Regions from separate parts of the Amycolatopsis sp. NPDC104775 genome, predicted to be linked through region 2. Evidence: riboswitches for the same ligand, from Rfam matches in the RefSeq annotation. Region 2 holds a riboswitch; each other region holds the start of a gene.
What was found. A riboswitch is a leader RNA that binds a small molecule or an ion and turns the genes downstream of it on or off. The one in region 2 is predicted to bind S-adenosylmethionine.
Positions count from the first base shown of each region.

Region 1: another riboswitch for S-adenosylmethionine. It lies ahead of thrC (threonine synthase); the one in region 2 lies ahead of ACZ63D_RS17315 (aminotransferase class V-fold PLP-dependent enzyme).
Region 3: another riboswitch for S-adenosylmethionine. It lies ahead of ACZ63D_RS08905 (methionine ABC transporter ATP-binding protein); the one in region 2 lies ahead of ACZ63D_RS17315 (aminotransferase class V-fold PLP-dependent enzyme).

Region 1 covers NZ_JBVJOE010000004.1:345,696-353,607, forward strand. Annotated here, with positions in the region: gene ACZ63D_RS20055 (ComEC/Rec2 family competence protein) at 1-1,586, shown strand, start outside; gene thrC (threonine synthase) at 1,611-2,876, opposite strand; SAM riboswitch class I at 2,890-3,023, opposite strand; gene holA (DNA polymerase III subunit delta) at 3,154-4,125, shown strand; gene rpsT (30S ribosomal protein S20) at 4,366-4,626, opposite strand; gene ACZ63D_RS20075 (DMT family transporter) at 5,018-5,878, shown strand; gene ACZ63D_RS20080 (VOC family protein) at 5,901-6,275, shown strand; gene ACZ63D_RS20085 (class I SAM-dependent methyltransferase) at 6,272-6,883, opposite strand; gene lepA (translation elongation factor 4) at 7,000-7,912, shown strand, end outside.
Region 2 covers NZ_JBVJOE010000003.1:685,736-693,647, reverse strand. Annotated here, with positions in the region: gene ACZ63D_RS17330 (penicillin-binding transpeptidase domain-containing protein) at 1-1,272, shown strand, start outside; gene ACZ63D_RS17325 (ArsR/SmtB family transcription factor) at 1,313-2,008, shown strand; gene ACZ63D_RS17320 (potassium/proton antiporter) at 2,109-3,587, shown strand; SAM riboswitch class IV at 3,684-3,798, shown strand; gene ACZ63D_RS17315 (aminotransferase class V-fold PLP-dependent enzyme) at 3,839-5,176, shown strand; gene ACZ63D_RS17310 (hypothetical protein) at 5,192-5,698, opposite strand; gene lspA (signal peptidase II) at 5,797-6,405, shown strand; gene ACZ63D_RS17300 (RluA family pseudouridine synthase) at 6,402-7,328, shown strand; gene ACZ63D_RS17295 (AsnC family protein) at 7,333-7,912, opposite strand, start outside.
Region 3 covers NZ_JBVJOE010000002.1:1,319-9,230, reverse strand. Annotated here, with positions in the region: gene ACZ63D_RS08920 (ABC-F family ATP-binding cassette domain-containing protein) at 1-1,734, opposite strand, end outside; gene ACZ63D_RS08915 (4-(cytidine 5'-diphospho)-2-C-methyl-D-erythritol kinase) at 1,772-2,740, opposite strand; gene ACZ63D_RS08910 (hypothetical protein) at 2,862-3,329, shown strand; gene ACZ63D_RS08905 (methionine ABC transporter ATP-binding protein) at 3,443-4,456, opposite strand; SAM riboswitch class I at 4,672-4,762, opposite strand; gene rsmA (16S rRNA (adenine(1518)-N(6)/adenine(1519)-N(6))-dimethyltransferase RsmA) at 5,329-6,171, opposite strand; gene ACZ63D_RS08895 (transglycosylase family protein) at 6,265-7,647, opposite strand.

The DNA.
Region 1 (7,912 bases), on a different contig from region 2:
TCATCATCGGCGGAGCCGTCCTGTTGCTGTGCCGATTGGTCCGAGCGGGTCCGAGGTCGTCCGCAACGGCGGCCGGAGCCTGCCTGGCGGGATTCCTCGTCCTGGTGGGACCCGAGCCCAGCGTGGTGCGTGCTGGCGTCATGGGCGGCATCGGGTTGCTCGCGCTGGCCCTCGGACGGCGTGGCTCGGCGTTGCCCGCCTTGGCGTTCGCGGTGTGCGTGCTGGTGGCGTGGGATCCGACGATGGCGGGAAATTTCGGCTTCGCGCTCTCGGTGCTGGCGACGGCGGGCCTGGTTCTGCTCGCGCCGCGCTGGGCGGATTCGTTGACCCGAAGGGGAGTTCCGCCCGGCTACGCCGAAGGTCTCGCCGTGCCGCTGGCCGCCTTCGTGGTCACCGCTCCAGTCATCGCCGGTATGGCGGGGACGGTAAGCCTGGTCTCAGTCGTCACCAATGTCCTTGCGGCACCAGTGGTCGCGCCGGTCACTGTGCTGGGCGTGCTCACGACAGTCGTCGGGCCGTGGTGGGCAGGCGCGGGACAGGTGCTGATCCATATGGCAGATCCGGAAGCACGATGGCTGATCACCGTCGCCCGGCATGGTGCGAGAGCGCCTGGTGCGGTGCTGTCCTGGCCGGGTGGCTGGTGGGGCGGCTTGTGCGCGGCGGCCTTGCTGGTCGTTGTCGTGGTAGCCGCACGATTTCGGCGGCTCCGGCTGCTGGTGGCGATCGGACTTGTCGTCGTGCTGCTGACGGTCGTGCCAGCCAAAGTCCTGGCGCCTGGCTGGCCGCCGGACGGCTGGGCGATGGTGGAATGCGATGTCGGACAAGGAGATGCGGTCGTCTTGGCCACCGCCGAGCCGGGCCGCGCCGTGGTCGTCGACACCGGGCCGGAACCAGGGCCGGTCGACGAATGCCTGCGCAGGCTGGGCGTCGAACGGGTGCCGTTGCTCGTGCTGAGCCACCTGCACGCGGACCACATCGGCGGTCTCGCCTCGGTGTTCGACGGACGGGCCGTCGGTGCGATCGCGGTAGGGCCGGGGCGGGCGCCCGCGTGGGCGTGGCAGTCGGTTTCCGGCGAGGCGCAGCGTCGTGGCGTGCCGTTGGCGCAGCTGAGCGAGGGTCAACGGCTGGAATGGCCGGGGCTGTCGCTGGAGGTGCTCGGTCCGCGCTACGCCACCACTCGCGCACCGGCGTTGCAGGACGGCACGATGATCAACAACAGTTCGGTGGTGCTGCGCGCCGAAACCTCGGCTGGCCGGGTTTTGCTGACTGGGGACGTGGAACTGGCCGCGCAGGCGGATCTGCTGGCCGAGGGCGTCGACCTGCGGGCGGACGTCCTGAAAGTGCCGCATCACGGATCGAGGTATTCGCTGCCGCAGTTTCTCGCGGCGGTACGACCGCGCACGGCGCTGATCAGTGTCGGCGCGGGCAACGGATACGGACACCCGAGCAAGTCCACAGTGGACGTTCTCGGCACGATGGGAGCACTGGTCACCCGGACCGACGAGGACGGGGACACCGCCGTCCTGCCCGGCGGGAGCGGACCCGCGATCGCGCGCCGGGGCGAGCCGCGGGGTCCGCCGCGGTAGGGCAGCGGACCCCGGGCCGGTGCGTCAGTAGCCGAGCGCCTTGGCGACTGCTTCGGCGGACGGCGGCACGGTGGCCTTCGGGCCGATGTGGTTCTCGACCGCGTCGAGGGTCTTGAGGCCGTCGCCGGTGATGAGGAGGACGGTTTCGGCTTCCGGGTCGAGCTTGCCGGTCTCGACGAGCTTCTTCGCGGTCGCCACGGTGACGCCGCCCGCGGTCTCGGTGAAGATGCCTTCGGTGCGCGCGAGCAGCCGGATGCCTTCGACGACCTCTTCGTCGGTGACGTCCTCGATCGCGCCGCCGGTGCGGTTGACCACGTCGAGCACGTACGGGCCGTCGGCCGGGTTGCCGATCGCGAGCGAGCGGGCGATGGTGTCCGGCTTCACCGGCTGGACCACGTCGTGGCCGTTGCGGTACGCGGTGGAAACCGGCGAGCAGCCAGTGGCCTGCGCGCCGAACACCTTGTACGGGCTGGCGTCCACGAGACCGAGCTGGCCCAGTTCGCGGAAACCCTTGTCCACCTTGGTGAGCTGGGAACCGGAGGCGATCGGCACGACGATCTGCTCGGGGAGGCGCCAGCCGAGCTGCTCGGCGACCTCGTAGGCGAGCGTCTTCGAGCCCTCGGAGTAGTAGGGGCGGACGTTGACGTTGACGAACGCCCACTTCGGGTGCTCGGCGGCCAGTTCGGTGGCGAGCCGGTTCACGTCGTCGTAGTTGCCGTCGACGGCGATCAGGTCGCCGTCGTAGACCGCGGTGGTGAGGATCTTCGCGCGCTCGAGGCTCTTCGGGATCAGCACGACCGACCTCCAGCCCGCGCGAGCCGCCGCGGCGGCGGTCGCGTTGGCCAGGTTGCCGGTCGAGGGACACGCGAGGACCTCGAAGCCGAACTCGCGGGCGGCCGCGAGCGCGACGGCGACCACGCGGTCCTTGAACGAGTGCGTCGGGTTGCCGGTGTCGTCCTTGACCCACAGGCTCTTGAGGCCGAGCTCCTTGGCGAGCCGGTCGGCGCGCACGAGCCGGGTGCAGCCCGGTTCGGTGTTCGGGGTCTCCTCGACGGTCGAGGGGACGGGAAGGAGTTTCTTGTAGCGCCAGATGTTGCGCGGCCCCGCCTCGATGTCCTCGCGGCGGACGCGGCCGAAGTCGTAGGCGACCTCGAGCGGCGAGAAGTCTTCGGCGGAGACGAATTCCGGAGCGAGCGGCTGCCGGTGCCCTTCTTCCTTCGACACCAGTTCGACGGCCGGACCGAGGTCGAGCGTCTTGTTGGCGGAGGTGGCGGTGAGGGCTGCAGTCATCGCGAGGTTCCTTTCCTCATCTGCCCCGCCGAAGCGGGCCGGAATTGGCACCGTGGTCGTCAGCTACCCCGCGATCGCGGGATGACAGGCTGTACGCCGGTTGCCGGGGCTTCGTCGGGCCGTTCCCTCTGCCCCTCTGGATGAGCGGTATTCGGTTGTCGGAGCGCCGGGGGCGCGTCCTCGGCTACACCGTACGACATCGCGATCACCTCGTGCCACGGAGGCGGCCCACATCACCGGAGCGGACGGCAAGGCGGCCGGGTGAGAAGATGGCCGGGTGACCACCGCACCCGCGCCGCTGCACCTCGTCACGGGCGAGGAAGAACTGCTCATCGAACGGGCTGTGCGAGCTTCCCTCGACGCGGCCAAGGCCGCGGACCCGACGGCCGACCTCACGCGGACGCGGGTGTCCGATCTCACACCCCCCCTGCTGGCCGAGCTGGTCAGCCCGTCTTTGTTCGCCGAGGGGCGCGTGATCGTGCTGGAGTCGGCGCAGGACATCTCGCAGGAGCTGTCCGACGCGGTGCTGGCGTACGCGAAGGCGCCGGCCGACGGCATCGTCCTCGTGGTCGTGCACAGCGGCGGCGGGCGGAGCAAGGCCGCCAAGGCGCTGCCGGGCGCGTTGAAAAAAGCGGGCGCGGAAATCACTGAATGCCCGAAGCTCACCAAACCCGCCGAGCGCGAGGCGTTCGTCCGCAACGAGGTTCGCCGGGTGGGCGGCAAGATCGACGCCGGGGGCCTGATGGCGCTGCTCGACTCGGTCGGCTCGGATTTGCGCGAACTGTCCTCGGCGGCGACGCAGCTGGTCGCCGACACCGGGGGAGTCGTCGACGAGCAGGCGGTCCGCCGCTACCACACCGGCCGCGCCGACGTGACCGGCTTCGCGGTCGCGGAGAAGGCTGTCGCGGGGGACCGGGCCGCCGCGATGGAATCGCTGCAATGGGCGATGCAGCTGGGCGTTCCGCACGTCCTCGTGGCCGACGCGCTCGCCGACGCGGTCCGCACGATCGCCCGCGTGTCCGCGGCCGGACGCGGCAACCCGAACCAGATGGCGGGCGAACTGGGCATGCCGCCGTGGAAGATCCGCAAGGCGCAGGGCCAGTCCCGCGGCTGGGGCCAGGACGGCCTGGCGACCGCGATGCGGGTCGTCGCGCGGCTGAACGCCGAGGTCAAGGGCGCGGCGGCGGATGCGAACTACGCCCTGCAGCGCGCGGTCCTCGACGTGGTCGCGGCCAAGGGAGACCGCTGACGCCCGCCCCGGCGAGGGGGAGGCATCGACCGCGGCCGTCGTCGCTGGCGAGTGGAGATCGCTGACGCCCCGGCAAGGGGATCGCCTCAACCAAGGCCGTCGCTGGCGAGCGGAGATCGCTGACGTCAAGCGAGGGGACGCCTCAACCGGGGCCGTCCCCGCTGGCCAGCGGGCACAACTGCGCAAGGCACGGAAAAGGCCCGGCAGCCGAAGCCGCCGGGCCTTCTCGAAAGACTGCGCTCAGAGCTGGTTCGCGCGCTTCGCGAGAGCCGACTTCTTGTTCGCGGCCTGGTTGGCGTGGATGACGCCCTTGGTGACGGCCTTGTCGAGCTTGCGAGCGGCGTCGCGCTGCAGTTCGAGGGCCTTGTCCTTGTCACCTGCTTCGGCGGCCTCGCGGAACTTGCGGATCGCGGTCTTCACCGAGGACCGGATCGCCAGGTTGCGCTGCCGCGCCTTCTCGTTCGTCGTGATGCGCTTGACCTGCGACTTGATGTTGGCCATGGAGGCGTTCCTCTTTCACTCGGTGAAGGTCGCTGCCGCGTTCGCGTGGCTCCAGGCCGACCCCGAGGGATCAGCCGGGTTTCCTCCCTGACGGAATGCCGCACGGCAACAGTCGAAAATCTTAACAGCCCTGCTCGCGGCCCCGGCGCGGGCCCCGGAGCCGGCAATCGCGCGGCATCCCGGCTCCGGCTCGGTTACGGTGGGCTCTGGTAGTGCCTAGGGTTCCGTCGCCTGCCCGTGGTCCCGCAGCGCGGGTCGCGAAGACAACGAGGGCGGGCGGGTCTGGTCCGAGCGGCACCTTCGGCGGGAAAAGGCCCTGCCGTTCATCTGACGGGACAAAAGCCTGGAGGACCCGGTCTTCGGCGTGCGCCGAAAACCTGAAAGGGTCCGGATGAACACCACTGCCCTCGCCATGGTCCTCGTCGCCGCGGTCGTGCACGCCGTGTGGAACCTCGCCGCCAAACGGGTTTCCGGCGGCCCGCGGTTCGTCTGGCTGTACTACACGGTTTCCGCGGCGGCGATGCTCCCGGTGATCGCGGTCGCGCTGGCCGTCGAACCGGAACGTCCACAGTGGACTTGGCTGCTCGCCGCCGCGGGCACCGCGGTCCTGCACGTGGCGTACGGGACCGTGCTGCAGCGGGGCTACGAGGTCGGCGACCTGTCGATCGTCTACCCGCTGGCCCGCGGCACCGGACCGCTGGTGTCGGTGCTCGTGGCGGTCCTGGTCCTGGGCGAACGGCCCGGCGTGCTCGGGCTGATCGGGGCCTTTCTTGTTGTCGCTGGCGTACTGGTGATCAGCCTCGGCGGCAGCACCGGCGACGGCCGAGCTCGCCGCGCCGGGGTTTTCTACGGCGTCGCCACCGGCGTGGTCATCGCGGCTTACACGCTCTGGGACGCGCACTCGGTCACGTCGCTCGGCGTGCCTCCGCTCGTCTACTTCGGCGGCGGCGCGATCGGCCAGAGCATCCTGCTCGCGCCGACCGCCGTCCGCGGCCGGTCCGAGATCAAACGGCTGTGGCGCGATCACCGGCGCGAGGTGCTGATCGTCGGGCTCGCCTCGCCGGCCAGCTACTTGCTGGTCCTCTACGCCCTGCGGATCGCGCCGGTCAGTCTCGTCGCTCCGGCGCGCGAGCTGTCGATCGTCTTCGGCGGGGTCGCCGCCTGGCTCGTGCTCCGCGAGCGCAACGCGGTCCGCAGGCTCGCCGGATCACTGGTGGTGCTGGCCGGGATCGCCGCGATTGCGGTCTCCTGAGCGGCTCAGGTAGGCAAGACGCATGCACGTACTGAGCAGCCGGGTGCTGATCCACCCCCGCGACCACGAGGTGTCCACCGCGTTCTACCGCGACGTCCTCGGTCTCGCGATCGAGCGCGAATTCCCTGGCGGCACGCGGTTTTTCGCCGGCGGGGGCTCGATCGAGGTGGTCGGGACGGGCGAGGCCGGGCCCGGTCCGGACGTCAATCTGTTCCTGCAGGTCCGCGATCTCCCGGCGACCCTGGCCGAACTGGCCGGACGCGGGGTCGAGCCGGTGCGGGAGGCCCGTCGCGAGCCGTGGGGCACCGACGAGGCGTGGATCGCCGACCCGGACGGGCTGCGGATCGTCCTCGTCGAGGTCCCGGAGGACCACCCGTTGCGCCGCGACCAGCGCTAGCCCGGTTTCACGGCCCGCAGCTGGGCGGCGAGCGCGGCGAACCCCGGCGGGTCCCAGGTCCAGGTCTGCAGGTCGGTGAATCCCGCGGCGGCGGCTTCGTCGGCCAGCTCGTGCCGCGATACCGGAAGCCATTTCTCGTGCGCCGACAGCAGCAGCCGTCCGCCTGGCCGCAGCACCCGGAACAGTTCGGCGAAGCTCGCCGCGCGATCTTCCCAGAGCTGGACGTTGTTGACGGTCAGCACGACATCCGCGGACGCGTCCGCGCAGCCGGTGTGGGCCGCGTCGCCCGCGCGCACCTCGGCGCGGTCGCCGCAGCGGTCCGTGCAGAGATTGCGCATCTCCGGGGAGGGCTCGACGCCGATCACCTCGCCGGCGAGTTTGCTCGCCGCGTCGAGGCCGACGCCTGGTCCGGGGCCGATGACGAGCACGGTCTCGTCGGGTTCGAGCCGGGCCAGGTCGACGATCCGGTGCTCGGTCGTGGCGTTGCCGACCGCCATCAGCTTGCCGCCGAGCCTGCCCAGCAGGCCGCTCGGATGGCCGAAGGCCCGGTCGAGGGCGGCGTCGAGGACGCCGGGACCGGGCGGCGAGGGGGAGGATGAAGTGGTCATGCTTCGAGGTCATCACGAGACGCGCGGGGCCGCATCGGGGATGACCCCCACCCGCACCCGGAGGTCCATGGGACGATGGGGTACGGACATCCCCCACCATCCCGAGGACAGCCCGAGTGACAGCGCCCAAGACGTTCGCCGACACCACCTTCACGCCGCCGGAGTTGATCCGCAACTTCTGCATCATCGCCCACATCGACCACGGCAAGTCGACGCTGGCGGACCGGATGCTACAGCTCACCGGCGTCGTCGAGGAGCGGGCCATGCGCGCGCAGTACCTCGACCGCATGGACATCGAGCGGGAACGCGGCATCACGATCAAGGCCCAGAACGTCCGGCTGCCGTGGCAGGTGGACGGCAAGGACCACGTGCTGCACCTGATCGACACGCCCGGCCACGTGGACTTCACCTACGAGGTCTCGCGCGCGCTCGAGGCGTGCGAGGGCGCGATCCTGCTGGTCGACGCCGCGCAGGGGATCGAGGCGCAGACGCTCGCGAACCTGTATCTCGCGCTCGAGAACGACCTGCACATCATCCCGGTGCTGAACAAGATCGACCTGCCCTCGGCGGACCCGGAGAAGTACGCGGCGGAGATCGCGCACATCATCGGCTGCGAGCCCTCGGACGTGCTGCGCGTGTCGGCGAAGACCGGCATGGGCGTGACCGAGCTGCTGGACGAATGCGTGCGCCAGGTCCCGCCGCCGGTGGGCGACGCGGACGCGCCCGCCCGCGCGATGATCTTCGACTCGGTCTACGACACCTACCGCGGCGTCGTCACCTACATCCGCGTGGTGGACGGCAGGATCACGCCGCGCGAGAAGATCAAGATGATGTCCACCGGCGCGACGCACGAACTGCTCGAGGTCGGGATCATCTCGCCGGAGCCGAAGGCCAGCAAGGGACTCGGCGTCGGCGAGGTCGGCTACCTGATCACCGGCGTGAAGGACGTGCGGCAGTCGAAGGTCGGCGACACCGTGACGTCCGAGCGCAACGGCGCGAAGGAGCCGCTGGCCGGGTACCGCGACCCGA
Region 2 (7,912 bases):
AAGGCCACGGCGGCCTACACGATCACCTGGAACCTCGGCCCCGGCCGCGCCTGGACGTACTCCGGCAGCCTCGGGCTCGTCCAGGCGCAAGGCAAGTGGCGGGTGCACTGGGCGCCGACGGTGCTGCATCCGAAACTGGAAGCGGGACAGCGGCTGGCGCTCGCGTCCTCGGACGTTCCGGCGGTGGTCGACCGCGACGGCAAACCGCTCGTCGTCTCCGGCGGCGGCGGGCTGAAACTGGCTGACGACAAGGCGTTCCCGCTGCTCCGTGCGGTGCTCACCGGGCACGGGCAGGCGTCCGAAGCGTTCGCGGTGCAGCGCGTGGACGCCTCGGGCAAGAGCCTGGAAACGCTGTTCGGCAATCCCGAAGGCGACCGCAAACCGGCCGCTACCGGGCTCAGTCTCGAAACGCAGAAGGCCGCGCAGGCAGCGGTCGACGGGTACCACGGGAAGGCGGTCCTCGTCGCCATTCAGCCGTCCTCGGGCGATGTGCTCGCGGTGGCGCAGAACGGCAGCGTCACCAACGCGTCGTCGGCGTTCAGCGGCCAGTACGCGCCGGGCTCGACGTTCAAGATCGTCACCGCGACCGCGGCTCTGGAAGCCGGGCTGGTCACGCCGGATTCCTCGGTGCCGTGCCCGCTGACCGACCGGATCGGCACCCGCACGCTGTCCAACGAGGGCTTCGACCTCGGCACGACCACGGTGCACAAGGCGTTCGCGAAGTCCTGCAACACCACGTTCGGCCGGCTCGCGTCGCAGCTGCCCGCCGACGGGCTCGCGAAGGCGGCCACCCAGTTCGGCCTCAACGCCGACTTCGCGATCGACGGCCTGTCCACCGAGCTGGGCCGCGTCGATCCGGCGGCGAACGCGGACGAGCAGGTGGAGGACGGCATCGGCCAGGGCAAGGTGCAGGTCAGCCCGATGGGGGCGGCGGTGATGGCGGCGACCGCGGCGTCCGGGCACGCGGTGGTGCCGCGGCTGTGGGCGGACGGCACCAAGACCAACACCGGCTACTCCGCTCCGCCCGGCTCGGTGCTGTCGGCGTTGCGCGGGATGATGCGCGAGGTCGTCACCGGTGGCACGGCCACCGGGCTGGCGCACTCCGGCTCGGTGTTCGGCAAGACCGGCACCGCGCAGTTCGGCGACGGCGCGGAGGCGCACGGCTGGTTCGTCGGCTACCGCGGCGATCTGGCGTTCGCGGTGTTCCTGGAGGGGGCCAACGACTCCAAACCGGCCGTCTCGCTGGGCGCGAAGTTCCTCGACGCGTTGTAGTTCGGCCGCGGCCGAAGCTTCCGCGTTCTACCGTAAGGGCATGGAAACCGTCGGATTGGCCGAAGTCGCCGCCGTGCTGGCGGACCCGAGCCGCGCGACCATGTGCCTCGCGCTGCTCGACGGCCGCGCCTGGACAGTCGGCGAACTGGCGGCCGCGGCGCGGATCGCGGTCTCGACAGCCAGCGAACACGTGACGCGGCTGGCCGACGCCGGTTTCGTCGCGCGGGTGAAGCAGGGCAGGCACGCTTACGTGCGGCTCGCGAATCCGCGGGTCGCAGAACTGATCGAGCATTTGGCGCAGCACGCCGAGCTGAAACGGCCGTCTGGGCTGCGGACTTCGTTGCGGGTGCAGCGATTGTCCTTCGCCCGCAGTTGTTACGACCATCTGGCCGGGACGCTCGGGGTCGCCCTGCGCGACGGGATGGTCGAGCAGGGGCTGATCGACGTGTCGGACGGGCTCGCGCTCACCGACGCCGGACGCGACGTGCTGGCCGGTCTCGAAGTCGTCGTGCCGGACCGGCCGAAGCGGCCGTTGCTGCGCGACTGTCTGGATTGGACAGAGCGGCGCGAGCACCTCGCCGGCGCGGTCCCGGCGGCGGTGCTGGAGCGGGCGGTCGAGGCGGGATGGCTGACGCGGGACTCGCAGCGCGCGATCCGGGTTTTGCCGGGCGCGAGGGGTCCGTTCGCCGCGCTCGGTGTCGATCTCGAGACGGTGAGTGCCGCCGAGGCTTCGTAACACACGTGCGTGGTCCCCCGGACCGGTGGTGCGCGCTCGGGAACCGGACACAGCCTCACTATTCTGGACGCCTGCGGGCGACCGGGAGGGAGGCGGGCGGGTGGACGAGCTTCCCATGGTGCTGGGCGTCGGAGCGCTGGTTCTGGTCGTCTCGGTCGTCGCGGTGCGGGTGTCCATCCGGCTCGGATTCCCGTCGCTGCTGCTGTATCTCGGGATCGGCGTCGTGCTCGGCGAGGCCGGGTTCGGCATCCGCTTCGACAATCCGGCGCTCACGCAGTCGCTCGGGCTCGCCGCGCTCGTCCTGATCCTTACTGAAGGCGGGCTCACCACGCGCTGGTCGGCGGTGAAACCCTCGCTGGGGCCCGGAATCCTGCTGTCCACAGTGGCCGTGGTGATCAGCGTGGCGGTCACCGGCGCGGCGCTGCACTGGCTGCTCGGCCTCGACTGGCGGCTCGCCTTGCTGTGGGGCGCGGTCCTCGCGTCCACCGACGCGGCGGCGGTGTTCTCCGTGCTGCGCACGGCCGGGGTCGGCAAACGGCTCGTCGGATCGCTGGAACTGGAATCCGGGATCAACGACGCGCCCGCCTACATCGCGGTCGTCGTGCTCGCTTCCGGCGAGGCGGTCGACTGGTCGCTGCCGCTGCTGGTGGTCTACGAACTGCTCACCGGTCTCGCGCTCGGTCTCGCGTTCGGCTGGCTGGGCGCGCAGGCCTTGCGCCGGGCCGCGCTTCCGGCGACCGGCCTGTACCCGCTCGCCACGGTCGCGGTGTGCGTGCTCGCCTACTCTTCGGGACAGCTGGCGCACGCTTCCGGCCTGCTCGCCACCTATGTCGCCGGTCTGGTGCTCGGGAATTCCAAGCTGCCGCACCGGTCGGACACGCTCTCGTTCGCCGAAGGGCTCGGCTGGCTCGCGCAGATCGGCTTGTTCGTGCTGCTCGGCTTGTTCGCGTCGCCGACCCGGCTGCTCGAAGCGCTCATCCCCGGTCTGGTGGCGGGCGCTGTGGTGCTGCTGCTCGCGCGGCCGTTGTCGGTCGTCTTGTCGCTGCTGCCGTTCCGATTGCCGTGGCGGGAGCAGGCGTTCCTGTCCTGGGCGGGGTTGCGCGGCGCGGTGCCGATCGTGCTCGCGATGATCCCGCTGTCCGAGGGCGTGCCCGGCGCGCAGCGGCTCGTGGACGCGGTTTTCGTGCTCGTCATCGTGCTCACCGTGCTGCAGGGCGCGACGCTCAGCCCGCTCGCGCGAATCCTCGGACTGGCGAAGGCGTCGCAGGCGCACGAGATCGAGGTCGACTCCGCGCCGCTCGACGAACTCGGTGCGGAACTGCTGCAGGTGCGCATCCAGAAGGGGTCGAAGCTGCACGGCGTGTACCTGTCGGAACTGCGGCTGCCCGCCGGGGCGACAGTCAGCCTCGTGGTCCGTAGCGGGACGGCTTTCACCCCGCAGAAAACCAGCCGTTTGCAGGTCGAAGACCAGCTTCTAGTGGTTACGACCGCGGCCGACCGGGACGCGACCGAACAGCGCATCCGGGCCGTCGACCGGGCCGGCCGCCTCGCCCGCTGGCGCGGGGAATCCGGGGCCTGATCCGTCTGTCCTTTGTGGACATCGCGGGTGACGGCCGTCTCAGATCACGAGACGGGGCTGGTTTCGCCCGCCGGTTTTCCGCTATCGTCTGGTTCAGGTCATGAGTGCCAGCGCGAAGCCCCGGCTTGCTGGCCGGCAACCCTCCTACCGCGGTGGGGTGCCCCGGGTGAGGACCAGGCCGGTCGCGCAGTGCGGCGGGCAAGCGCGGGCCCCTCGCCGGGGGTCCCCCGGAACGCCGAGGAGGCACCGTCATGACTCTCGCACTCGACCGGTCCACGGAAGCTGTCGCCACTGTTCCCGCCGTGCCCGCTGTCGCCGGTGCGACGCTGCGGGTGCCGCTGGTGACCGGCGGCGACATCAGCTACGCCAACCTCGACCACGCGGCGAGCGCGCCCTGTCTCGACGCGGTGCGTTCGGCGGTCGACGAGTTCCTTCCCTGGTACGCCAGCGTGCATCGCGGTGCCGGCTTCGCTTCGCAGGTCTCGACGCGGCTGTACGAGCGGACCCGGGACGTGCTGCGCCGGTTCGTGGACGCTCGCGGCGGCGACTCGGTGATCTTCACCCGCAACACCACTGATGCGTTCAATCTGCTGGCGAAGGCGTTGCCGCGCAAGACTTCCGTGGTGGTTTTCGACAGTGAGCACCACGCCGCGCTGCTGCCGTGGCGCGGGCCGAACGTCCGGCGCGTGCGGCTGCCGCGCACTCGGCTCGCCGCGGTGTCCGTTGTGTACGAAGCACTCGCCGAGTGTCCGCAGGGGCCTCGGCTGGTGGTGGTCGCCGGTGCGTCCAATGTGACCGGCGAGTTGCTGCCGGTGGCGGAGATCGCCGCGGTGGCCCGGAAACATGGGGCGCGGGTAGCGCTGGACGCTGCGCAGCTCGCTCCGCATCGGCGGATTTCGTTGCGGGAACTGGATGTCGACTACGTCGCGCTGTCCGGGCACAAGCTGTACGCGCCGTTCGGGGCGGGGGCGTTGATCGGGCGCAGCGACTGGTTGCGGGCTGCTGAGCCTTATCTGGCCGGTGGGGGCGCGACGAAGCTGGTGACCGAGGAAGCCGTGGTGTGGAACAGCGGCGAGGAACGGCACGAGGCTGGGTCGCCGAACACCGTTGGCGTGTATGCGCTCGGGGTGGCTTGCGAGCAGCTCGCGGCGCATTGGGACGCTGTGGAGGCGCACGAGGCCGCGTTGCTGGAGCGGTTGCGCAAGGGGCTGGCCGGGTTGCCCGGGTGTGCTGAGCTGCGGTTCTTCGACGCGCCGGTGGATCGGGTCGGCACGGTGAGTTTCGTGGTCGACGGGTTCGAGCCCGGGTGGCTCGCAGCGGTGCTGTCGGCCGAGTACGGGATCGGGGTGCGGGACGGGGCGTTCTGCGCCCATGTGGCCGCGCGGCGGCTGATCCGGGAGGCCGGGGGCGACGGGCAGCAGGCGGTCCGGGTGAGCCTCGGGCTGGGCAGCACCGAGGAACACGTGGACCGGCTCGTGCTGGCGTTGCGGCAGATCGTGGCCCGGGGGGCGCGGTGGGAGTACGCCAAGGTGGACGGCCGGTGGGCACCGGTTGACGACGGGCGGGAGTTGCCGTCGTTTTGCCGGTGAGGGTGCGGGATCGGCTTAACGCGATTCCGCCCGCGGCGGCGGAGCCGACGCCGTCGAACACAGCTGGGCTTCGCAGGCCGCGCGGATCGCCACTTTGATCTGCTCTTCGGTGCGGCCCCAAGGTTGGTCCCACTCTTCGTCCAGCATCCAGGCTTGGGCTAGCGGCAGCTCCAGGACGCTGTCGGCGTAGTCGGTGCGGAGGACGATCGTATGCAGGGCGACCAGCAGTGAGCGTTCGGTGAGGTGGCCGCCGAGAAGCATCCGGGCCAGATGAGTGAATGCGTCTCGGGCCGCGTCGGTCGCGGTGGGGATCGGGGTGAGGCAGTCGGCTAGGGCGGACTGCTGCACATCGTGGATTTCTCGCGGTTCAGTGCGGGACAGGCCTGCCAGGCGGCGCAAGTGCTCGCCGTCTTCGCCGTCGGCCAGCCAGTGGGCGGCCCACAGCGGGAGGTCGTCGGTGGGGGAGAGGTCCAGGGCGATCCAGGCCGCGGCCACGGCGGGCGTAGGGATCTCGGCGGGCATGCAGCGATGATGGCCGGAGAGGCATGCCCGGGGCGAGTGAATTCGGGCCGGGGACTGCCGCTGTGACCTGCTCGGGCGCGGGCGTGGACAATGGGGGTGTGAGCACCGATCCTTCGCCGTCCGAATCCGAGGTCGAGCCGTCTGCGGAACCGCCTGAGCAGGAGGCCGCCGAGGAAGGCGCACCGCTGCCCAAACGGCGGGTGTGGGTGGTGTTCGCGGTCGCGGCGCTGCTGTGGGCGATCGACCTGATCACGAAGAACCTCGTCGTCGCCAACCTCGAGGGCAAGGAGCCCAAGCCGATCCTCGGCGGGCTGATCTACCTGCAGGTGACCCGCAACCCGGGCGCCGCGTTCTCGATGGCGACCGGCATGACGTGGGTGCTCGCGCTCGTCGCGATCGGCGTCGTGATCGCGATCGTGTGGATCTCGCGCAGGCTGCGCTCGGTCGGCTGGGCGATCGGCCTCGGGCTCGTGCTCGCCGGCGCGCTCGGCAACCTGACCGACCGGTTCTTCCGCGAGCCGGGCCCGCTGCGCGGCCACGTCGTGGACTTCATCTCCGCGTTCGTGCCCAATGGAGAGGGCTTCGCGATCTTCAACATCGCCGACTCCGCGATCTGCGTCGGCGGCGCCCTGATCGTGCTGCTGTCTCTGCTCGGCAAGGACTACGACGGCACCTCCACCCGCGGCAAGAAGAAGGAAACCGCGTGAGCGCGCGCATGCTGCCCGTCCCCGACGGGCTCGACGGAATGCGCGTCGACGCCGGCCTGGCCAAACTGCTCGGCCTGTCCCGCACCGCGGTCGCGGAGCTGGCGGCGGCGGGCGACGTCCTGCTCGACGGCCAGCCCGCGGGCAAATCGGACCGGCTTTCCGCGGGCGGGCTGCTCGAGGTGACGCTGCCGGAACCGGAGCGTCCGGCGGAAATCGTCGCGGAGCCGGTCGACGGCATGAAGATCCTGCACGATGACGACGACATCGTGGTGATCGCGAAACCCGTCGGCGTCGCCGTGCACCCCAGCCCGGGCTGGACCGGCCCGACTGTCGTCGGCGGGCTGGCCGCGGCCGGCCTGCGCATCTCGACGTCCGGCGCGGCCGAACGGCAGGGCGTCGTGCACCGGCTCGACGCGGGCACCACCGGGGTGATGGTGGTGGCCAAGAGCGAGCACGCGTACACCGTGCTGAAGCGGGCGTTCAAGGAACGGACCGTCGACAAGGGCTACCACGCCGTCGTCCAGGGCCACCCCGATCCGACGCGCGGCACCATCGACGCCCCGATCGACCGGCATCCGCGGCACGACTACAAGTTCGCCGTCGTCGCGGGCGGACGGCCGAGCGTCACGCACTACGAGGTGGTCGAGGCGTTCCGGGCGGCTTCGCTGGCGCACGTCAAACTGGAAACTGGGCGCACCCACCAGATCCGCGTGCACTTCTCCGCGCTGCGGCACCCGTGCGCGGGCGACCTGACCTACGGCGCGGACCCGGTGCTGGCCCGCAAACTCGGCCTGACGCGGCAGTGGCTGCACGCACGCACACTCGGTTTCGCGCATCCGGCGGACGGCCGGTGGGTCGAGTTCGAGGCGGAGTACCCGGACGATCTGGCCAGCGCGCTGGAGATCCTGCGGGACGGGAACTAGCCGGTCAGCCGACGGTCCAGGTCAAGGTGCGCTCGTCGGGCTCGGGCCGAGGGCTCCAGCGCACCGAAACCACCCGGGTCGCGGCCGGGAGGACGTAGACGGTGTGCCCGCCGAGCGTCTCGCCGGGCTGCACGCCGATCTTGTGCGGCGGCCGGGACGTCAGCGAAACCGGGGCCTTCGCGATGGTCTCGCCGCTGTCGGTGACGAGTTCGAGATAGTTGTCCGGCAGCGACGCGAACGGGATCGGCCCGCGGTTGGTGATCTCGGTGTGCACGACGACCGCGCGCTCGCCGTCCTCGAGCCGGTAGCCCGCCGCGCCGAAAAGGAAGTCGGCCGGGTCCTGGACTTCCAGCAGCTGCACGGAAAGCTGCTCCCCTTCGAGTCCTTGCGACTGCATCGTCTCGCCGATCCGCCCCTGCCTGGCCGGAGCGGCGGCGGGCCGGGGCTCGTCGCCGCGAGCCCAGGACGCGGTCTGCGGAACGCCCCACGTGCTGACGACCGGATCCGGAGCCGGATACGGCCCGGACGGTCCATTGTGGACGTTCGCGGGCATCCCGGCCTGCGCGGGGGAGTACGCGCCGGAC
Region 3 (7,912 bases), on a different contig from region 2:
CTCGACGTCGTCCTTCTCCGCCAGGACGGCTTTCAGCTCGGTGTTGAGCTCGATCAGCTTCTCCGGATCGGTCGCCGCCTCCGCGAGTGCCGAGTGCAGCTTCTCCTCCCGTTTCGCGAGCTGGTCCAGTTTCCGTTCCAAGCGGCCCAATTCCTTTTGCGCCGCACGGGTTTCCGCCGCGCTGCGCTTGGCCTCGGTCTTCTCCGCCGGGGGTGCCTCGCGCCGCGGCGCGGCCTCCTTCGCGCGGGCGCGGCGCTGCAGGTACTCCTCGATCCCGCCCGGCAGGTGAGTGACCTTGCCGTCGCCGAGAAGCGCGTACGTGGCGTCGCAGACCCGCTCGACCAGGTACCGGTCGTGCGAGACCACCACCATCGTGCCCGGCCAGCCGTCGAGCAGGTCTTCGAGCTGCTGCAGGGTGTCGATGTCCAGGTCGTTCGTCGGTTCGTCCAGCAGCAGCACGTTCGGCTCGGCCATCAGCAGGCGGCACAGCTGCAGCCGGCGGCGTTCGCCACCGGAGAGGTCGCCGACCGGCGTCCACTGCCGTGCGGCGGGGAAGCCGAGCTTCTCCCCGAGCTGCGAGGCGGTCATCTCCTGCTTGCCGAACACGACGCGGCCGGAAATCTGCTCGATCGCTTGCAGCACCCGGAGATCGCCGGGCAGGTCGTCGAGTTCCTGGCGCAGGTGCGCGAGCGCGACCGTCTTGCCCTGCACCCGGCGTCCGGTGGACGATTCGACATCACCGCCGAGCAGTTTCAGCAGCGTGGTCTTGCCGGAGCCGTTCACGCCGACGAGACCGATCCGGTCGCCCGGGCCGATCCGCCACGTGACGTGGTCGAGCAGCGTCCGGTCGCCGACTGCGAGCGAAACGTCTTCCAGCTCCAGCACCGTCTTGCCGAGCCGGCGTTTCGCGAACGCCATCAGCTCCACGGAATCGCGCGGCGGCGGCACGTCGGCGATCAGCGCTTCGGCGGCCTCGACGCGGTAGCGCGGCTTCGAGGAACGCGCCTGCGGACCGCGCCGCAGCCACGCCAATTCCTTGCGCGCCAGGTTCTGCCGCTTCTCCTCCGCGGTCGCGGCGAGGCGGGCGCGTTCGGCGCGCGCGAAAATCCAGTCGGCGTAACCGCCTTCGTACTGCTCGACCCGGCCGTTCGCGACCTCCCAGGTGAGGCTCGCGACGGTGTCGAGGAACCACCGGTCGTGGGTCACGACCACGACCGCGATCCGGCGGCCCAGCAGATGATCGGCGAGCCAGCGGACGCCTTCGACGTCAAGGTGGTTAGTGGGCTCGTCCAGGACCACCAGGTCCAGTTCACCGGTCAGCGCGGCGGCCAGCGCGACGCGGCGGCGTTCGCCACCGGACAGGTTCGCGGTCGGGGTGTCGAGGCCGATCGCGGTGATGCCGAGACCGTCCACAATAGACCGGACGCGGGCGTCGGCGGCCCATTCGTGCTCGGCTCCGTAGCGCTCCAGCACCACATCGCCGACCGTGCTGCCGGTCGGCAGTTCGGTGCGCTGGGTGACGACGGCCATCCGCAGGCCGCGCACCTGGCTCACCCGGCCGGAATCCGGCTCGCTCAGTCCGGAAAGGACTTCGAGCAGCGTGGTCTTGCCGCCGCCGTTGAGCCCGACGACGCCGATCCGCTGCCCCTCGGCGACGCCGAGGGAAACGTTGTCCAGCAACGGCTTCACGCCGTAGGACTTGCTCACCGATTCCAGGTTGACCAGGTTGGCCATCCGGATCCTTTCCACTGTGGACTATTGAGACGAAGTTTCACGCGTGCACGCGCGGCGGGGCGTTGCGCGGCGCGTCGTCGCCGCCGACCACCCGCGCGCCGGGCACCGGGCCGTGCGCGACCCGCACCGTCCGGCACACTCCCGCGCCGGACAGCTCAGCGGCCACCTCGACCGCGGTTTCCGCGTCGGAGCACAGGAACGCGCACGTCGGCCCGGAGCCGGACACGCATCCGGCCAGGGCACCCGCGTTCACCCCGGCGCGCAGCGTGCGGCGCAGACCAGGCCGCAGCGACACCGCGGCCGCTTGCAAATCATTGCCCAGCAACAGGGCGAGCTGGCGAGGATCCCCCGACGCGAGCGCTTCCACGACCGGCGTGTGCGACCCGATCCGCGGCGGTTTGCCGTCCGCGCGCAACCGGTCGAGTTCGCCGAACACCTTGGGCGTGGACAGGCCTTCCTCGTCGAAGGCCAGCACCCAATGGAACGTATGCCGGGCGAGCACCGGCACGAGCTGCTCGCCGCGGCCGGTGCCGAGCGCGGTGCCGCCATACAGCGCGAAGGGCACGTCGCTGCCGAGGCGTCCGGCGATGGTGGCCAGCTCGTCACGCGTGATGTCGAGCTTCCACAGCGACGAAAGCCCGACCAGCGCCGCCGCCGCGTCCGCGCTCCCGCCCGCCATGCCGCCCGCGACTGGAATGCCCTTGCGCAGCACGATTCGCACCTTCGGCATCTCGGCGTCCGGTCGTCCGGCGTAGGCAGCCAGCTCGCGCGCCGCGCGCCAGGCGAGGTTGGCGCCGTCGGTGGGCACGGTGCGCTCCCCCTCGCCGTACACCTCGAGCCCAGGCTCGTCGGTGGCCGCGACGGTCACCTCGTCGGTGAGCGAAAGCGCCTGGAAGACGGTGACCAGCTCGTGGAATCCGTCCGCCCGCAGGTCGCCGACGGCCAGGTGCAGGTTGACCTTGGCCGGGACCCGGACGGTGACTGGTGGTGGAACGACGGCGAGCACCCGTCCAGCCTACGTGGCTGCCGCGGACCAGGTCCCGCCAGGAGAAAACGTTGGCACGGAAGTTCCCCCAGTCGTCGTTCCGGATTGGCCAGACGGGCTAATTTGGAATTACTTTGTAACTATGCGCCCGCCCGAGGTCAACCTGTCCGAGCTGTCCCTGCACCCGCGCCGGGTCACCGACCAGCTCGAACGTTCGCCGAGCCGGGCGGTCCGGATTCGCCGCCGGGAGAAGGACAAGCCGGACCTGGTGCTGCTCACCGCCGAGCGCGCCGAGCAGTCGGCAGCTGGTTTTTCCGTAGCCGTCACGCTTCTCGCGGAGTTGATGCGCCGCGGCTCCGAGTCGGTCGCGCTGGCCGCCGAGGCCCTGCCCGCCGCGTTCCCGTGGGCGCGATACCTGTCCCCGGAAGAGGTGCGGACGCTCGTCGGCGAACTGGTCGAAACCCTGGAGCGAGCCGATTCCCTGGGCAACCCGGTGCCGTTCGCCACCCTCGTGGCGAAGTGGAAGCAGATCGCCGAGGCGCACGTGGATCCGGCAGTGGCGGAGATCCTGCGCCGGAACGACCACAATGGACAGACTTCAGGACACTAGTCCTAAAGCTTTGACCGAGTGACCTGATTTCTCGGGCACCGCGTCCCGCGGAGACGGCGAGGGCCGCCCCAACCGAATGGGACGGCCCTCGAAAACGGTTCAGCGAAAGGAACTCAGGCAGCGACGACGCTCTGCGGACCGCGAGCCGGCTGGCTCACGTGCGCGCCCCGGTCGGAGATCCAGGACAGCGCGGCGTCGGCCCGCTCGCCGCGGACGCCGAGGCGGAACCGGGCGATCGGGGTGTCCCCGATGCGGGTGAGGCCGCCGCCGATGGTGGCGAGTTCCACGTCGAAGCGGCTGGCCGCCTCGGGCAGCAGGGCGCCCACCGACGCGAAACCGATCAGCACGACGTCGACCGCGCGGTCGTACTTCGCGGACTGGGCGCGCGAGGTCTCGATCGACGGCAGCACCGCCTGCGCGGTCCAGCTGTCCGGCGTCGAAATCAGGTCGAGCACCGTGCCGCGCTCGACGATCGCGCCGTTGTCGAGCACCGCGACGTCGTCGCAGACCCGGCGGACGACGTCCGCGTCCGGCGTGGTGACGACGACCGTCACGCCCAGCTCGGCCCGCGCCCGGTCGAGCACGGCGAGCACCGCGCCGGCGTCCTCGGCCGCGACCCCGGCGGTCGGGTCGTCGGCGAGCAGCACGGCCGGTCCGGCGGCGAGCGCCTTGGCGACCGCGACCCGGCGGAGCTGGCCGTCGGTGAGTTCTTCCGGCTTCTGCGCGGCGCGGGCGGTGAGGCCGACCAGGTCGAGCAGCGAGCCGACCCGGCTGCGGCGCTGCGGGCCGTCGACGCCGAGCTGCTCCAGCGGGCTGGCGATGTTGCCGGCGATGGTGCGCTCGGCGATCAGCTCCGGCTTGGTCCCGACGACGCCCAGCTGGCGGCGGATCTCCCGCAGCCGCTTGCCGTCGAGCGTCGCGGTGTTGAGGCCGTCGAGCCGCACGACCCCGCGGTCGGGACGCTCCTGCAGCGCGATGCAGCGGGCGAGGGTCGACTTGCCGGAACCGGACGGGCCGACGATTCCGAACAGCGAACCGGCCTGCACGTCAACGCTCACATCGCGCAGCGCGGCGACACGATTTCCGTGGAAGGGAAAGGACTTGGACACGTTTTCGACAGTGATCACGAAAGGGCTCCAGGCAAACGAGGCGCAGCGCCGATTCCGGGCGCGCCAGGCGTCATCGAATTACCGTCCACAGTGGACGGCGCAAGAAACTGCGGAAAAAACGATCAGGCGATGACCATGGAGCGTCGACACGCACATACCGAGCGGCGACCTTCGTCGACTACGCGCCGGCGGGTCAGCAGGAGCGGGCGGGTGACCCTCTTCATCGAAAACAGCCTCCATCGGTCCTGGCGGTAGCACCTGCCCTGCGGAGGGTGGTTGCTGCGACTTCGGCGAGCCAGGTCTCTCAGTCGCTCGGGATGGACGCTTGTGAGTAAAGCCGATCCCATTGGCTGAACGCAAGCGCGTTGGTGCAGATCACACGTCTGGAGGTGCCCGCATACCGGAACGCGGCGTCCAGGATCCGCGACCCCGGTACTTCGGTCGCCGAACAGTGCCTCGACCTGGGAACTAGACGCGAAGGACACCGGCGGCGAACACGTTCGTTCCACTGTGGACGATCAAGGATCTTTGTGGAACAAGAGTTTTCCCGTTGTCAAGTTGGGGCGGCTACCGAGGCCGGACTCGCGTGCGGCAGCGTCCGCGACGGGGTGGAGATTGTCCGCTGAGCGAAGCACCTTCGGTTGGCGCAGCCGAACAATCCAGGCCGCGGAGCAATCCGGCTCCCCCGAATGCCGAGCCGCTCACCACGCGGATACGACCGCCTCAACCGCACTCACGCGATGACCGAGAGTAGCCAGCTGGCCGGGAATGCCCACGATCAGCGACCGCGCAAGATCATCGACCGAATCGACGAAACTAGTGCGCCACAGTCGGAATACCCGGCACACCGCCGCCGTTGGACGTCGCAAAGCGAGTGCCGCGGGAGGGGGTCAGGTTCCGGCAGCCGCGATCCGCGCGAACGCGTGCACGTCCAACTGCTCCCCACGCGTCTTCGGGTCGATCCCCGCCTCGGCGAGCAATTCACCAGCCCGCTCGGCCGAGCCGGCCCATCCCGCCAGCGCCGCCCGCAAAGTCTTGCGCCGCTGCGAGAACGCCGCGTCCACGACGGAGAACAACCGCGCCCGATCCACCCCGGACACCGGGTCAGTCCGGGTGAACGACACCAGCGCGGAATCGACGTTCGGCACCGGCCAGAACACCGCGCGCGGCACCGCGGCCACCTTCCGTGCCGGGCCATACCAGGCGAGTTTCACACTCGGCACGCCGTATGTGCGGCTGCCCGGCCCGGCCGCCATCCGGTCGGCGACCTCGGTCTGGACCATTACGAGCCCACTGCGCAGCGACGGCAGCTCGGCCAGCAGGTGCAGCACCACCGGCACCGCGACGTTGTACGGCAGGTTCGCCACGATCGACACCGGCTCAGCCGGGAGGTCGGCGGCCCGCACCCGCAGCGCGTCGGCTCCGACGACAGTCAGCCGATCCGCTGCCTCCGGCGCGCGCTCAGCCACCGTGCGCGGCAGGCGGGCGGCCAGCACCGGATCGATCTCCACGGCGACGACCTGAGCGCCCGCGGCGAGCAGCCCCAGCGTCAGCGACCCGAGTCCGGGCCCGACCTCCAGCACCACGTCCCCCGGTGCCACGCCGCCGAGCTCGACGATGCGGCGGACCGTGTTGGGGTCGTGCACGAAGTTCTGCCCGAGCTTCTTCGTGGGCCGGACGTCGAGTTCGTCGGCCAGCCCGCGGATTTCGGCAGGCCCCAGCAGTTCCACCACCGCACGAGCCTACCCAGCGCCGCGCGGCGCACGAAAAACAGGCGGCCGGGAGCGCGAGGCTCCCGGCCGCCTGCCGGACATCTCTGGTGGGGCTCAGGCCTTGTAGCCGCAACCCCAGGCGCTGTAGCCGCCGCGGGCGTCGCGCACCTTCTCGGCGATCGCGATCTGCTGCTCCCGGGTGGCCTTGTCGGCCGTGGGGGCGTACTGGCCGCCGCCGTAGGCGTTCCACGTCTGACGGTCGAACTGGAGGCCGCCGTAGTAGCCGTTGCCGGTGTTGATGGACCAGTTGCCGCCCGACTCGCACTGCGCGATCCGGTCCCACACGCCGGTGTCGCCGATCGCCGGCGCCGGCGGCTTCTTGGTGCCGACCTTGATGATCTTGGCCTTGGCCTCGACGAGAACCTTCTCCGAGACCTGCTCGCGCGAGATCTCCTCGCCGTTTTTCTTGGTGACCTTGTAGGTCACGAGCTTCTTGCCCGGCGTGCCCGGGTCGTCGACGCTCTGCTGGCCCTGCAGCTGCGTCGGGTCGTCGACCTTCTGCACCTCGGGGTCGATGGTCTCTTCCTGGTTGACCATCGAGACGCCCATGCGGCTGACGTGGACCTCGGCGCCGTTCTTGAGGCTGACGTCGAGTCCGCCGTCGACCGCGTCGTCCGGACCGAGGTTCAGCTTGAGGTCGGAGACGAGCTCCTTAGTGGTCACCGCGTTGGTGTTCACCTGGCGGGGCGCGTTGGTGCCGTCGAAAAGCGTGATGTGCTTGAGAGTCTTGACCTGGACGGTGGAGCCCTCGAGCGGAAGTTCGCCGGACGACGGCATCGACGTCCACGCGCCCTGGGAAAGCATGCTGCCCATGCCGAGCTGGTTCATCGCCTCGCCGAGCGTGGTCGCCCGGACCCAGGAGGGCCGCGACACGCCGTCCACGAAGAGGTTCAGCTGACGGCCGCGCTCGAGCTTGATGACGCCGCCGTCGCCGACCGCCGCCTGCGGCGAGGGCGAAAGCGCGTCGTGCTCGCCGACCGACAGGCCCGCGTCCTTGAGCACCTCGCCGACGGTGCCGCCATAGCTGTGCACGGTCTGCTGGTGGCCGTCGACGTCGACGGTGATGCTCTTGTTCATCGCGAGCGCCGCCGCGCCGCCACCGCCGACGGTGACCAGCAGCGAGAGCACGGCGCCCTTGAGGAAGCGGCGCTTCCAGGTCTTGGTCGCCTCGCGCAGCCCTTCCTCGACCGCGGCCTTCTTGGCCTGCGGGGAGGCGGTGCGGTCCTGCTCGACCTCGTCCGGGAGGACGAGCGGCGGAAGCATCGTGGTTTCCGCGTTGATGAGCCGGATCAGCTCGTCCACGTCGACGTCGATTTCCGACATCAGCATGTCGGCGTCCGGGCCGAGCGCGGCGAGCACGTCCTGCTCGGTCACGCGAAGCTCGTCGGAGAAGTCAAGCTGCCCGTAGGCGGTGTCCTCGAGCTCGCGGTCGAGCACGGCCACCGACTCGGAGGAGGAGAAATACGCCGAACCCGCGTCAAGACGCGTGTCATCCTGCCGACTACCAGTCACCGGGTCGTTCCCTTTCCCAAGACACCGCGCGTCGTTCGCGCGTCGTCCTTCGTTCGCGACGCACCCTCGGGCGCGCCTCTCAAGTCCGACACCCCCAGCCAGCGCCATCGTCACGGTTCCGAGTCGTACCAACCCCGGTTCCGCTTCCCCGACGTGCACTGACGTGACTGGTGGGCGTATCAGCCGGCAT